DNA from 4 places in the Fundidesulfovibrio putealis DSM 16056 genome. Region 2 is predicted to be linked to each of the others. Evidence: predicted binding sites of a transcription regulator. Region 2 holds the regulator's gene; each other region holds the start of a gene.
The links. Region 2 encodes sigma-54, which starts transcription at its own class of promoters, with help from an activator protein. Its sites were predicted from a motif close to CTGGCACGGNNNNTGCTT; they were not measured.

Region 1 (3,596 bases), on a different contig from region 2:
ACAACGACTACATGAACGTGGACCAGGTGCGCGAACTGGAGCAGAGCGGCTGGGAGATAGCCTCCCACAGCCTGACCCATTCGCGGCCCGTGCAGATCCCCAAAACCTACGAGCAGGAGCCGGTGGTCGGCTGGCACGTGGACGAGAAGGATCCCTCCCACTTCCAGACCCAGTACGAGTACGAGCGCATCGCCGGACTCTACCAGGACGGCAAGCCCCTCAAGGAAGTCTTCAGCCTCGCGGAGCTTGCCGCCACGCCCGGTTCCTACTGGCTGGACCGGTGCATCGCCGAACTGCATGCGCGTCCGTTTCGCGGCGGCGACCCGGCCGAGATCGGCATCCGGGCCGGGTCCTACCAGCGCGAGTTGGAGGAATCCAAGCGCATCCTCGTGGAGCTCGGCTACAATGTGGACACCTACATCGCCCCCCACAATTACTGGACCGACGATGTCGAGGTGATCAGCAAGCGCTACTACGCGCGCGCCTGCACCGGGCGCGACTCCGACAACAGGCCCGGCAGCTTCGATCCCTACGCAGTCAAGCGGTTCATGGCCCACAGCAAGGATACCCCCCAGTCCTACATGCGCATCATCAAGGACCACTGCCTGGAACACGGTGGCTGGGTGGTGTTCTGTTTCCACGGTGTGGGTGACAATACCGGCTGGGAGCCCTATTCCGCCGAGGGAATGGACGCTGTGCTCGGCTGGGTGGTCGAGCAGAAGATACCCGTCGTGACCATTCGGGACGGCGCGAAAATCATGGCCGAGCTCAAGAAAAATCAAAACGTTCCGCAGACCAAATCGCTCGTTAGGAAAGGTTCGTAGACATGCGCAAGCTTAAGATCGTGGTTGGTGGGTACGCCGTAAGCTTCCCTCTGGGGGGCCAGATCTGGATGATCATGCACTACATGGAAGGGCTCAAGCGCCAGGGGCATGATGTAATCTTCGTGGAAGACACGGCCGACTGGGCGCTGCCGTTCGACCCCAACAAGGGGTTCGCCTCAGCCGATTCGAGCCACGGTCGCGCGGTGCTGGACGACGCCTTCAAGAGCATCGGCCTCTCCGGACGCTGGGCCTACAACACCATCTTCGAGAACAAGCTCTACGGCATGGAGCGCGCCGACCTGGACCGCTTCTGCGAAAGCGCGGACCTCTTCCTGAACGTGTCGGGCGTCATCCCGCTGCGCGAAAGCTACATGAAGGCCAAGGTCCGGGCCATCATCGACACCGACCCCATCTTCACCCAGTCCAAGATCGCAACCGACGAGTGGACCCGCGACTACTTCCTGCAGCACGACGCGTTCTTCACCTGGGGGCACAACATTCCCACCGGGTCCACGGGCGTGGCCCTCTCCGGCATCGAATACACGCCCACCCGCGTGCCCATCGTCCTGGACATGTGGCCCAACGTGGAAGGCTCCGGCTCCGGCTTCACCACCATCGGCAACTGGGACGCTCAGGGGCGCGACATCGTCCACGAGGGCAAGAAGCTCTCCTGGCGCAAGTCCGAGAAGTACGAGCAGATCATCGACCTGCCCGAGAAGCTCCCCGGCGTCACCCTGGACCTCACCATGAGCGGCATGAAGGAAGACGCGCAGCGCTTCGCCGCCCACGGCTGGAAGGTGAAGAACGCCCTGGAGCTCTCCAAGGACATCTGGGGCTACCACGACTACATCCTGAACTCCACGTCCGAGTTCACCGTGGCCAAGGAACAGAACATCCAGCTGAAATCCGGCTGGTTCTCGGACCGTTCCGCCAGCTACCTGGCCTCGGGCCGCCCCGTCATCGTGGAGGACACGGGCTTTGGCACCTACCTGCCCGTGGGAGAGGGGCTGGTCACCTTCGACGGCGTGGACAACGCCAAGGCCGCCATCGAGACGGTGCTTTCCGACTACCCTAAACACCGCAAGGCCGCCCGGAAAATCGCCGAGGAGTTCTTCGACGCCGACAAGGTGCTCACCGGCATTCTGAAGACCTGCGGATTTTAGTGCTGCACCCTGGAGAACGCGGAGCTGTTTTCCGGGTTGGAATAAATGCGGTCGGGTTGAAGGCGCCTCGTGTGCAGGCGGCGGGGGCGGTTGCGGCTGCCTCGGACCTGCCTTCCCGTGCTTCGCCGGACCTGCCCGATGTTCAGGCCGCTCCCGACAGGGGGCGGCCTTGTTTCGTTAGGGCGTTCCTGCCGGGGAGAGGCTGGCGTGTCCGGCAATCCCGGACGTGAGGCTCTGGATATTGGGTCCGAAGAGGCCTGCATGAGCGCTTGCGACGGCTTGTCGCGGGGCGAAACGTCAATAATGCGGCGGAGCCTGCGGCTGCGCCATCTTGCGGACGCTGTCGCATCCCCGCCGACAGCAGCCTGGGGAACGAAGCTGAAGGCCAATCCGGGAAAAAGGGACGCACAAGGGACCTTTCAACGGCGTATCCTGCCGGAAACAGGTGAATCCTTTTTTTTCGGACTGTAACCAAATCCGACAAAGTCGGATTAGATCTGCCTCAATGCTTGATGGTAACCGGTTGAAAGTATAGGCTTCTTCGTACTGGCACGGGTCGTAAATATTTCCGACACAGTATGCCGGTGAAGACATATTTCCTGTGCCAGTTCTGCTATTAAGGTGAATAAAATGGCTGTGTTGTGTCGGTGGTTTGGTTTTTGCTTGTCCCACTGAAAGCGTCGAAAACCGAGGTCTTCCATGAAATTGATACTGTCCGCACTCCTGGCAATACTGTCCATCACCGTTGGTGCAGCCGGAGCCCAAGCTTCCGTCGTGAATTTCGGCGACTCGGTCAACGTCTGGTCCGGCCTGAAGAAGACGCCAGAACTGGCCAATCAGGACCAGAACGGCGTGCCTGATCTGACCGGGGGGTCGATGACCTATTCAGCGGGGCACACCCTGACATCCATCACGCTGAACTATACCAACCACTACGCGAACCAGTCCTGGGGACAGTCCTCCTGGAACTCACTCGAAGCTGGCGACTGGTATATCGATGTGGATAACAACAACGCCTGGGACTACGTGATACACCGTCCCGATCAGGTGTGGGATTTCGACAAGAACAAGTGGGTGGATAACACGGCATACCATCTGTACCAGACCAATGACAAGATACTGTATGGGACGTCGACAGCGTATGAGAATGGGAAGTTTGCCCAGTACGAGGCCTATTACGGCAACACCGACAACCGCGACTGGCACCCCTCCACAGTCAAGGATTCGATCCTGCCGTACGAATACGAGAAGAAGGTGAAGGGGAAGTACGTTTATACGACCGAAAACGCCAACAGCGGCATCCTCGACCTTGGCGTGGTCGGCTTCGACGGATGGGACAGCTTTTCGGAACTCGACCGGTTGTCCAAGTCCACGGCGGTCGGGTCCTCCACCTGGGACTTGAGCGGCATAGGCGGCATCGATTTCCTGAGCCTGATGGGCAAGGAAATAGTCATCGCCTACACCATGACCTGCGCCAACGACGTCCTGTTCGAACACACCCGGGTCCCGACGCCCGAACCCGGCACCATGCTGCTCATGGGCCTTGGCATCCTCGGCGTGGGCTACCTGCGCAAGCGGTCCAGGTCCTCCCGCTAGTGCCGGGTTTGCG
Region 2 (3,596 bases):
AGGCAAGATCGCGGCCATCAAGTACGCCCGCGAGAACAAGGTGCCCTTCTTCGGCATCTGCCTGGGCATGCAGCTGGCCTGCATCGAGTTCGCCCGCAACGTGCTGGGACTCACCGAGGCCAACTCCGAGGAGTTCAACCGCCTGAGCCCGGACCCCATCATCTACCTGATGCGCGAATGGTACGACTTCCGCACCAAGAAGATCGAACGCCGCGACGCCGACTCTGAAATGGGCGGCACCATGCGTCTGGGCGCGTACCCCTGCGTGGTGAAGACCGAGACCAAGGCCATGGAAGCCTACGCCAAGCCCCAGATCGAGGAGCGCCACCGCCACCGCTACGAGTTTAACAAGGCCTACTACGCCCGCATGGAAGAAAAGGGCATGATGTTCTCCGGCCTGTCGCCCGACGAATCCCTGGTGGAAATGGTGGAGTTGCCCGAGCATCCGTGGTTTTTGGGCTGTCAGTTCCATCCGGAGTTCAACTCCAACCCCATGCGCCCCCACCCCCTGTTCCGCGAGTTCATCAAGGCGTCCAAGGCCGCGCGCGGCAAGAAATAAATGAGGCGTCCCGCCCGAATCGGCTCAAGGCCCGGCATGCGCCGGGCCTTGGCGCTGGCCAGGCCCGTGCGCCTCTTGGTGCTGGACGTGGACGGCGTGCTCACCGACAACGCAGTGAGCCACGACGGCCCCGGCCCCGGCCTCAAGCGTTTCGGCATCCAGGACGGCATGGGCGTGAAGCTCTGCCAGCACGCCGGGATCGAGGTGGCGGTGATCAGCGGCCTGGGCAACATCCAGGCCGAACAGCGCTCGCGGGAACTCGGCATCCGTGAATTCCACGGCGGGCACTTGCGCAAGCTCCCCGTGCTCGAAAAGATCATGGCCGCCAAGTGCCTCGAGTTCTCCCAGGTGGCCTACATGGGCGACGACTGGCTGGACGCGCAGATAATGGCCCGCGTGGGCCTGCCCCTGGCCCCGGTCGACGCGCAGCCGGAAATTCTTCGCATTGCCGCCTGGATTTCCAAAAGGCCCGGCGGATGCGGCGCGGTGCGCGAAGCCATCCGCTTCATACTGCTGGCGCAGGGAAAACTCGATCGAATGTGGCGCGAATGGCGTGACTGATTCCCCCCAAGTCTTGCCACGTGCGAGCTTTTAGTGCATAACCGCGCAGGTTGAACGGGCGCGTCCGGCATTTTTCTTGCTAGCCGCCCAAATTCAAACAAAGGAACGCGCGCGCACGATGGCCCTCGAGCTCAGACAGCAACTTAAGCTTTCGCAGCAGCTGGTGATGACTCCCCAGCTCCAGCAGGCCATCAAGCTGTTGCAGCTTTCCCGGCTTGAGCTGATGGAGACCGTGCAGCAGGAGCTTCTGGAGAACCCGCTGCTGGAAGAGGTCGTGATCGAGGACGAGCGTCCCGCCCCGACCATGGCCGAGGAATCCCGCGCTCCCGACGCCACTCAGGAAGAGGGCGCCATGCAGCGCGAACTCCTGAAGACCGCCGAATGGGACGACTACATCGGCGACTTCGCCTCCACCTCGCGCCAGGCCACCGCCCGCGAATACGAGGCCCCGGAGGAGGGAATGTCTTTCGAGGCCCGTCTTGCCTCGAAAACCTCTCTGGACGGACACCTTTCCTGGCAGATCAACCTTTCCCCCTTCACTGCGGCCCAGCGCGTCATCGCTGCCTCAATCGTTGGCAATCTGGACGGTATGGGGTACCTGCAATCCACGGTGGAGGAAATCGCCGAGGACGCCCAGGCAAGCGTGCCCGAAGTGGAAGCGGTTCTTTACGCCCTGCAGCGCTTCGACCCTGTGGGCGTGGCGGCACGCACCCCGCAGGAGTGCCTGCTGGTGCAGCTGGAATTCTACGGCTACACCGATCCCGTGCTCATCGAGATCGTGCGTGAGCACCTGGAAGACCTGGAAAAGAAGCGCTACAAGCCTCTTGCCAAGAAGTTCAAGATCACCATGGAGGAGATCAAGGAGTACCTGGACATCATCCAGACTCTCGATCCGCTTCCCGGATCGCATTTCAGCTCCTCCGACCCGGTGTACGTCAGCCCCGACGCCTACGTGTACAAGTACGGCGACGACTTCGTCATCGTGCTGAACGAGGACGGCCTGCCCAAACTGCAACTATCGCCGTATTATTCAGGCGACATGTCCCGGGGCAGCGGCGGCAAGGACAAGGACTACTTCCAGGACAAGATGCGCTCTGCGCAGTGGCTCATGAAGAGCCTGTACCAGCGCCAGCGCACCTTGTTCAAGGTCCTGGAATCCATCGTGAAGTTCCAGCGGGATTTCTTCGAGGTGGGCGTTACCAAGCTAAAGCCCCTTATCCTCAAGGACGTTGCCGACGACATCGGCATGCACGAATCCACGGTGAGCCGCATTACCACGAGCAAGTACGTGGCCACCCCCCACGGCATTTACGAGCTCAAATTTTTCTTCAACTCCTCTTTGGAGTTGGACGACGGCACTTCCGTCGGTTCCGAATCGGTGAAGGCGCTCATCAAGCAGCTCATCTCCGGCGAGAACCACAAGAAGCCCGTCAGCGACGAGCAGATCGCGGACATCCTCAAGCAAAAATTGCAGGTCAACATTGCCCGCAGGACCGTGGCCAAGTATCGTATGGCCATGGGTATCGAGTCCTCGTCGAAGCGCAAGGCTGTATTGTAATCACACCGCATCCACCCGCGGACACACATCGGAGGAAGATATGAACATTGCTTTTCACTTCAAGAATTTTGAACCGTCCCCCGGCCTGCGCGAATACGCCAACAAGCGTTTCGACAAGCTGGCGAAATACATGCCTAATTCTGACAATGCCGAAGTGATCGTCACCCTGATGGTGGAGAAGACCCGCCAGATCGCCGACGTGATCATCGACGCCGACACGATCCACATCGCTGCCCACGAGCGCTCCGACGACATGTACTCCACGCTGGACCTGATCACCGACAAGCTCGAGTCCCAGATCCGCAAGATGCGCGAGAAGATGAAGGACCGCCGCAAGGTTGCCGGTTCCGCCGCCGTCACCATGGGCGTGGTCAGCCTCACGGACGAGGGCAAGGTCCACTCCATCGAGGAGTCCGACAAGTACAACCCGAAGCCCATGGGCGTCGAGGAAGCTGCCGAGCAGCTGGAAGCCATGAAGTACGAATTCCTGGTGTTCCTGAACTCCGAGACCGACAGCATCAACGTGATCTACAAGCGCAAGAACGGAGACTTCGGCCTGATCGATCCTGGAGTATCCCGCTGATGCGGCTTGGGGAGTTTCTGCGCAAGGACTTCGTGCTGGACGACCTGAAGTCCGGCGACAAGTCCGAGGTGCTGGCCGAACTGGTGGCCCCGGTTGCGGCGGCCTTCCCGGAAGTGAACGCCGAGAAGGCCCTGCGGGTGCTCATGGAGCGCGAAAACCTGGGCACCACCGGCATTGGCGACGGAGTGGCCATTCCACACGGCAAAATGGACTCCCTCAAGGAGATCGTCATCGTGACCGGGCGCAGCACGTCAGGCGTCGATTTCGAGGCTCTGGACCACAAGCCGTGCCGCATCTTCTTCCTGGTGCTGGCCCCGGAGCATGTGGCCGGCATG
Region 3 (3,596 bases), on a different contig from region 2:
GATTAACTTATCCGTGTCGCTGTCCGACCAGCAGATCAAAGGCAAGCTGGGCCTGGATAGGCTCCGTGTGCTCGATCTCATCTCATCCATGACTGCGCGGGCGCTGGATTTGGGATTTGAGGTGAACATGGGCGGGGAGGACAGTTCACGAGCTGACCCGGAATTCCTCGCCCAGGCATTGGAAGCCGCAGAAAGGGCTGGAGCTGGCCGTTTCCGCTTTGCCGACACAATCGGCTTGCTGGAACCCTTCGTCACGCGCAGAATCTTTGAACGGCTCAGGAGGCTCACTTCGTTGGAGCTCGAAATCCACGCCCATAACGACCTCGGGCTCGCAACCGCCAATACCCTTGCTGCCATCCAAGGTGGAGCTTCCCACGCCAACACAACTGTAAACGGGTTGGGCGAGCGCGCGGGAAACGCCCCCCTGGAGGAAGTGGTCATGGCCCTGAGACTCCTTCACGGAGTGGACACTGGAGTGCGTGCGCGCAGCCTGCCCGAGGTGTCCCAGCTGGTGGCTCAAGCGTCGGGGCGCGCCGTAGCGGCGAACAAATCCGTCGTCGGCGAGGCGGTGTTCACGCACGAATCCGGCATTCACGTCAGCGGAATCCTGCGTGATCCCGCAAACTACCAGAGCATCAACCCGGAGGAACTGGGACGGGCTCATACGCTGGTATTGGGGAAGCACTCTGGAACAGCCGCCGTGCGCTTCGCCTACAGCCGTATGGGGGTCGATCTTGTAGAAGAACAGGCGCGGGCCATCCTGCCTCTTCTTCGAGAGCATTCGGCCAGGACCAAACGCACTCCTGGGCACGAAGAGCTTATGGCACTGCTTGTTCAGGCGGCTGACGCGTTACGGCCTGCGTCGTGATTCAAATAGCAGCGACAAGAAGAACACTGCCCACATCAGTGACGGACAGGCGATGCGCGGGAGTCGGGAACACAGCCACTCGTGCGTCCACATGTGTTTCATCGGCGTAGACCCAGTTTCCTTCATGCCAAGCCTCGCCCGGAGGGGGGGGAGCTCTTCCGGGCGAGGCTGCTATGTTCAAAATGGCACATCTATATTCAATGCATGTTGCGCTCGAAGGCCGGAGGCCATCCACGAATAACAAAAGTACGTTAACTGATCATGTATTCTTCGGGCGGGGTCCCGCCCTCAATGCCATCGAGAATGGCGTCGATTATGTCCGTGCTGTTGACGCCTTTGAACCACCAGTTCTCGGGCTGGACCACCAGAATAGGTCCACTCTCGCACTGTTTCAGGCAGGTGGTCCCGGTCACGAGGCAGTCGAGCCCGCGATCGATCACTTCTTCTTCAATATATTGAAGGAACCCTTCGGTCTGCTTCTGACAGACGCCCTTTTGTCCGCCTCCGCCGGTGGTGCGAAAACTCTGGCAGACGATGATCTGCCTCTGGGGGGTGGCCATTTACGCTTCTCCTTGTTCTCTGTTCTCGAGTGTTCTTGATTACTGCTTCATATCGACGGTCAAACGGGCATTTTCGACTCACAGGGATCGTGCAGTACCAGGATGTGCGCGTTATCCGGCAGGACGCAAGCCAGTCCCGAGCCATGAAGGATGAACGGAGTGCCCCGCAGGAAACGATTGGATGAAGGCATCCCGCACGGCTAGGCGACTTCAAGTGATTGCACACGGTCTGCGTCATGCTTCCAAGGAGACGGCGCTAGTTTGCGATGCCGTACTTCACAAGTAAGGCTTCCAGCTCTTCGATTTCCAGCGGGTTGGGGATGACGTAATTCTGGTTGTCCTGAACCTTGGTGGCCAGGGTCAGGTATTCGTTGGCCTGAGGGTGTTCGGGAGAGAAGTCGATGACCGTCTTGCGGTTGAGCTCGGCGCGCTGCACCTGGTTCTCGCGGGGGACGAAGTGGATCATCTTGGTGCCGAGGCGTTCCGCCAGAGCGTTGATCAGATCCTCTTCACGGTCGACCTTGCGGGAGTTGCAAATGAGCCCGCCCAGGCGCACGCCTCCGGCTTCGGCAAACTTCACAATGCCCTTGCAGATGTTGTTGGCGGCGTACATGGCCATCATCTCGCCGGAGACGACGATGTAAATCTCCTGGGCCTTGCCTTCTCGGATGGGCATGGCGAAGCCGCCGCAGACAACGTCGCCCAGAACGTCGTAGAAGACGTAGTCCAGGTTCTTGTCTTCTTTGTAAGCGCCCAGTTGCTCAAGCAGGTTGATGGAGGTGATGATGCCGCGACCGGCGCACCCGACGCCAGGCTCGGGGCCGCCGGACTCGGTGCACATGGTGCCCTTGAAACCGGGTTTGAGGATGTCCTCCAGCTCTACATCCTCTCCTTCCTCACGCAGAGTATCCAGAACGGTCTTCTGTTGAAGGCCGCCCAGAAGCAGGCGGGTGGAGTCGGCCTTGGGGTCGCAACCCACGACCATGACCTTGTGGCCCAGGGTGGCCAAGCCGGCTACGGTGTTCTGGGTGGTGGTGGACTTGCCGATGCCGCCTTTACCGTAAATAGCGATCTTGCGCATTGGGAATGCCTCCTTGAAATTGTTGCTATTGTCAAAAATGGCAAAAGTTGTGCCAATCGCCCTCAGGCAAGAGGTTGAGTGACCAATTCGCCAGTATGATTGGATTTAATTTTCAGATGGCACGCTACACAGCGCTCAGGGACATCGATGTGTGCTTTGCATGGTTACAGAGCCATCCCGGGCGAAGCCCTGTCTTTGCGCGCCTGCAGGGAAGTCTGCTTGGCACATGCTGCCCGGTTTCTGTGAAATTAAATAGATAATTCAAGCATATTGCAAAGATGTTCACGATGGAACATTCGCCAGGCCTCATGGGAACACCCTTTACCTGTCCGCTTGCCGACACCAATATAAAATATTGATATAATGATATATTGCCAATAATGAAAAATTGCTGACGGCGGCGAGAATCTCGTGCGCTTCGAGCGCTCTTCATCCATCTATCCCTCCCCGAGTGTTCCACCACGAACACCTGACGCCAGAGTAGGTGCCCCACGAAGCCTTCGCGCAGGTGTCAATCTGTGCGGGGACAGTCCCTCCTGCGCCTGGCTCGCAATTTTGAAAAACATGAATATGTTCGTCATAGTTAAAGTAAATCATTTCGGGCGATTGCTTCTGTGTCCATGAGGGCGGAATTATGAAGTCGCACCGCCAACCTTCCCCGCGCCACCTGCCGTAAGTGTCTCTGGGCACGTTCCATCCGTCGCCTCGCGGCAACTCTCCACGCATCTGGCACACTCTTCGCACATGTACATTGCAAAATTGCAAAACAAGCAGAATAAATAGCAAAGTACATCGTATGGTGCGTTTATTTCGTCAATGTTGGGGATGCATGCGTTTTAATACAGAGGAATTTCAGGGGGGCAAGCATCTCGTAACATAGTGATGTTGGCTTGTATCCCGCATGATTACATAACAGACATGTGATATAATATTAACGTGTAACTCCAACACAATCAAGACAACAAAACTTGAGCCAGAAGGAGAGGGAACATGAATTACGTAATGATCAGGGCCATCATCCGACCCGAGAAAGCCACTGATGTTCTTGCCGCACTGATGGATGCTGGTTTCCCCGCCGCAACAAAGA
Region 4 (3,596 bases), on a different contig from region 2:
CCGCGCTCACCGCGATGCCGACACCGCCCGGAATGAGCGCCTGGAGCGCGCTGCCGGTGATGCTGCCCGCGTACCCGGCCTTGGAGATGTCGTCCAGGCGCTGCTGCAACACCGGGTTGGTGGAATAGGGGTCCACGCCGAACTGCTTGGCGTAGTCGCGCTTGGTCTGGGAGAAGCCGACCAGCTTCTTGAAGCGGTTGTCCTCGTACTTGCTGGGGTTGCTCTCCACCAGACTCTCCTGGGCGCGCGCGAACATCTTGCCCACGCCGGAGAGCGCCCCGCTCACGGAATCGATGGGGTGCACCACCAGATTGGCCGCGCCCTGCACGGTCTGGACGCCCTTGTCCGCCAGGGATCCCCCGAACTGGCTGGAGGAGCTGACCTGCTCCATGGCGGCCATGGCTTTGACCTCCGCGATGCGGGTATGCAGGAGCGCCGTGGACACCACCGTGAAATCGCCGAAGCGCGAGTGCAGCACATAGGTATTCAGGTAGCCGTCGTTGGTGACGATGTTGTCCACCCGCCAATCCTTCCCGGACAGGAGGGACTTGGGCAGGACGGCGGAAGCCTCGAATGTCGGCGGGGATTCGAATTCCTGCGAAATGGCCGGATGTGCGGCGAACATGATGAGGGCGAACAAGGCGGACATGGACGTGAGGGCGGCTTTTACATGCGTCATGGCGTTCCTATCGCGGGTTTGTACGGCATTTGTGTTTATCACGGTCGGATTCAGCACCCAGGTGATCGCTGGACCCCATTGGTCTGCCCCACTCAAAGAGTATCTTACAGCAAAGATACGCCACCGGGAAGTTCTCAATATGGCGGGAGGAGCAGAAAGGAGTCACCTCGTCCCCGGCTGGGCAGGACATCGGCGGCACCGGACACGCTGCCGGAACCCGGCCCCCGTGCTCCGGTTGCTGGGAATGAAGCACCAGGGTTTACGTAATCATGCAAACCTTCTGCATGACATGACATTTAAGCCGCACAGCCCCGCAACCCTTCACGCTTGTGCTTTATGAGACACGCTCTGCGACTGCAGGCTACAGTGGACACCTTTCAGGCACACCAGGCAACTGATCCTGTCGGAGCATTTTACAGAGACTCAACCGCATCCTAAATTGTCAACGCACCAAACAAAAACAATGTCAAACCGTTAGCAACATGAACGTTGTCGGCCAACAACGCACTCTCCAATATTATTATTTCATTACAGCAACATAGGCAGATTTCCCCGCATTTTGTCGAAATACTTAACAGCAACAAGCGTGTTGCGCGCATGTTGACCATGCCCGAACCGCTCCCCGACCCGAGAGCCAAGACACCGGATTTGCGCACTTATATTATCAATTAATTACCAAAACCGACATCATTTTCACCAATACAACCAAACGATTAATATTGACCGCGACAGCCAGAGTTTCTGTATACCACCGTAATACCCTGCAATCCACCCAAGGCATGCTTATTGCTCTTACACCGCATACAATCTTGAGCTCGAGCTATTTTCTGGATTGCATTGCGGTTTTCCTGCTCACCACACCAACACCATGGGGAGGCCTTATGATAAAGCGTCTTTTGCTATGCTTCATGGCCGCGCTGATGTTGTGCTCTCTGACGGGCAACGCGATGGCCAGCACCATTGTCTGGGGGAACAACGCCTCCTTCGGGAACGTGACCCTGGAAGCGTTTGACATGTCCACCGGAGCTGTCGTGCAGCAATTTCTGGCTCCAAATCCGATCGCCGTGCAGGATAACGGTCGCGGCATCGCAGTCGTCGGCACTACCATCTACTACACAACGGCAAACTCGGGGAACATCTATGTAACCAACACAACCACCCACGCCGACCTGGGCATTCTTGTGGATACCGGCCTGAGCGGCATCGCCAGCATCGCCTACGACGGCACCGACCTCTATGTCATTCCGTACAACAACGGCACAGGCGTCTTCAAGTACACCACGGCCGGCGCCCTTATCGGCAACCTGCTTCCGGGGTTTGGCGGTAACAGCCAGGATGGGTTTGAGATCGCCAACAACAACATTCTCATGAACCATGGCGACGCCATCGGCCCGTACGACAAGTACGACCTTGCTGGAAACTTGATCCAGGCCAACTTCATCACACCGACCTTCGCCCCCACCGGCATTACGTTCGATGGCACCAACTACTTCGTATCGGACATCTTCAACAACGCCATCGCCACGTACGACATCAACGGCACCTTCATATCCCACACCGTTCTGGGCCTTCCCTTGCCCCAAAACGGCAACGGACGTCTCCTCGAAGACCTTTCGTCCCTTGGCAACGTCCCCAACAACCCTCCGCCAGGCTCCGTTCCCGAACCCGGCACCATGCTGCTCATGGGCGCGGGCATAGCCGGAGCGATCTTCATGCGCAGGCGCTCCCAAAAGGCCAAGGCTTAAACCCTGAACCACACCCCGGTTCCACATCAGCCCGGACGGCTCCCGCCTCCGGGCTGATTCTGATTTGTCAGCCAAGCCCGAGCTTACGACCCGCAAGGCCAGCCCGCCAGAAGGTGCACGCCTGCCCCCCCCTGCTGCGGACAAATCCAGGCACGAAAACAACAAATCCAGGCAGGGCGGGATTCAACCCCACCCAGCCTGGATCGCCGTCGCCTGACTTCAGCCCGCTGTGCCTACGGACAGGAAATGACCTTGTAGTAGGTGTTTCCGCCCTGGCGGACCTCCTGGAAACACTGGCCGTCCGCGCTGTAGACCGTACCCTTCGAGGAATTGGAGACGGCTATGGCCGTAGCCGGAAGAATGGTGAGCATCGCGCCCAAGGCCATGCCCGCAGCCACGCCCGAGGCCGAGGGGCCGTAGTACCCGCCGTAGCCGTACCCGTAGGCAGGCGCGACCGGGACCGGAACAGGCACCGGTGCAGGCACGACCCTGCCGCGCGGTGCGGCCACCACCCCACCGTTGGGACCGACGGCGGCAGCGCCATAAGGGCCACGGACAGCTGCCCCCCCGCCGGGGCCGACTGCTGCGGCTCCGTAAGGCCCGCGCACGGCTGCTCCGCCAGCGGGTCCCACGGCGGCAGCACCTCTGGGACCTGCGGCGGCAACGCCTCCGCGCGGCCCCACACCCACGGCTCCGCGCGGCGAGTAGGCCACAGTTCCTCCACGGGGTCCGGAGGCCACACCGCGTCCGCCGCCCCTGGCCTCGCTGTCGGTCGGCGTGAACCAGTCGCCCATGAGGACAAGCCCCCCCGTCAGCCACAGCACCAGCGCCAGCGAAACGGTTCGTTTCGCGGCACGCATGGTTTCGGGTTTCATGTGGCCTCCTACTTGCCGGACTTCGCGCCGGTGATGACTGCGTCGTCGCGGGTGAAGCCGACTGGCGCCGAGAAAGCGAAGGCGTCCAGGGACGACTCGCCCGTCTTCCAGCCGCTGAGCACAGCGGTGAACTGCGGGGAACTGCGCAGCTTCTTCTCGGTGATCACGATCTTTCGCGGCAGGGCGCTCGGGCCGTCCTCCACCCATATCTGCCAGTCCACGTCCTTGCCCTGGAAGAACAGGTGCTCGCACACCGTTCCGCGCACCTTGGACTTGCCAACGTAATAGCCTGCCACG

Region 1: G453_RS0101980 (PEP-CTERM sorting domain-containing protein) is a predicted target of sigma-54. The motif match lies at 2,635-2,652, and genes of this name have one in related genera.
Region 3: nifH (nitrogenase iron protein) is a predicted target of sigma-54. The motif match lies at 2,548-2,565, and genes of this name have one in related genera.
Region 4: G453_RS26370 (PEP-CTERM sorting domain-containing protein) is a predicted target of sigma-54. The motif match lies at 1,454-1,471, and genes of this name have one in related genera.

What each region holds. Positions count from the first base shown of each region.
Region 1 covers NZ_AUBQ01000003.1:407,054-410,649, forward strand. The annotation lists gene G453_RS21845 (polysaccharide deacetylase family protein) at 1-824, shown strand, start outside; gene G453_RS0101975 (glycosyltransferase) at 827-1,987, shown strand; gene G453_RS0101980 (PEP-CTERM sorting domain-containing protein) at 2,687-3,583, shown strand.
Region 2 covers NZ_AUBQ01000004.1:184,528-188,123, forward strand. The annotation lists gene G453_RS0103775 (CTP synthase) at 1-559, shown strand, start outside; gene G453_RS0103780 (KdsC family phosphatase) at 560-1,120, shown strand; gene rpoN (RNA polymerase factor sigma-54) at 1,239-2,678, shown strand; gene hpf (ribosome hibernation-promoting factor, HPF/YfiA family) at 2,719-3,261, shown strand; gene G453_RS0103795 (PTS sugar transporter subunit IIA) at 3,261-3,596, shown strand, end outside.
Region 3 covers NZ_KE386885.1:417,262-420,857, forward strand. The annotation lists gene nifV (homocitrate synthase) at 1-868, shown strand, start outside; gene G453_RS0118640 ((2Fe-2S) ferredoxin domain-containing protein) at 1,120-1,428, opposite strand; gene nifH (nitrogenase iron protein) at 1,685-2,509, opposite strand; gene G453_RS0118650 (P-II family nitrogen regulator) at 3,500-3,596, shown strand, end outside.
Region 4 covers NZ_AUBQ01000015.1:65,230-68,825, reverse strand. The annotation lists gene G453_RS0112815 (hypothetical protein) at 1-679, opposite strand, end outside; gene G453_RS26370 (PEP-CTERM sorting domain-containing protein) at 1,561-2,424, shown strand; gene G453_RS23875 (hypothetical protein) at 2,658-3,299, opposite strand; gene G453_RS26365 (DUF2092 domain-containing protein) at 3,308-3,596, opposite strand, start outside.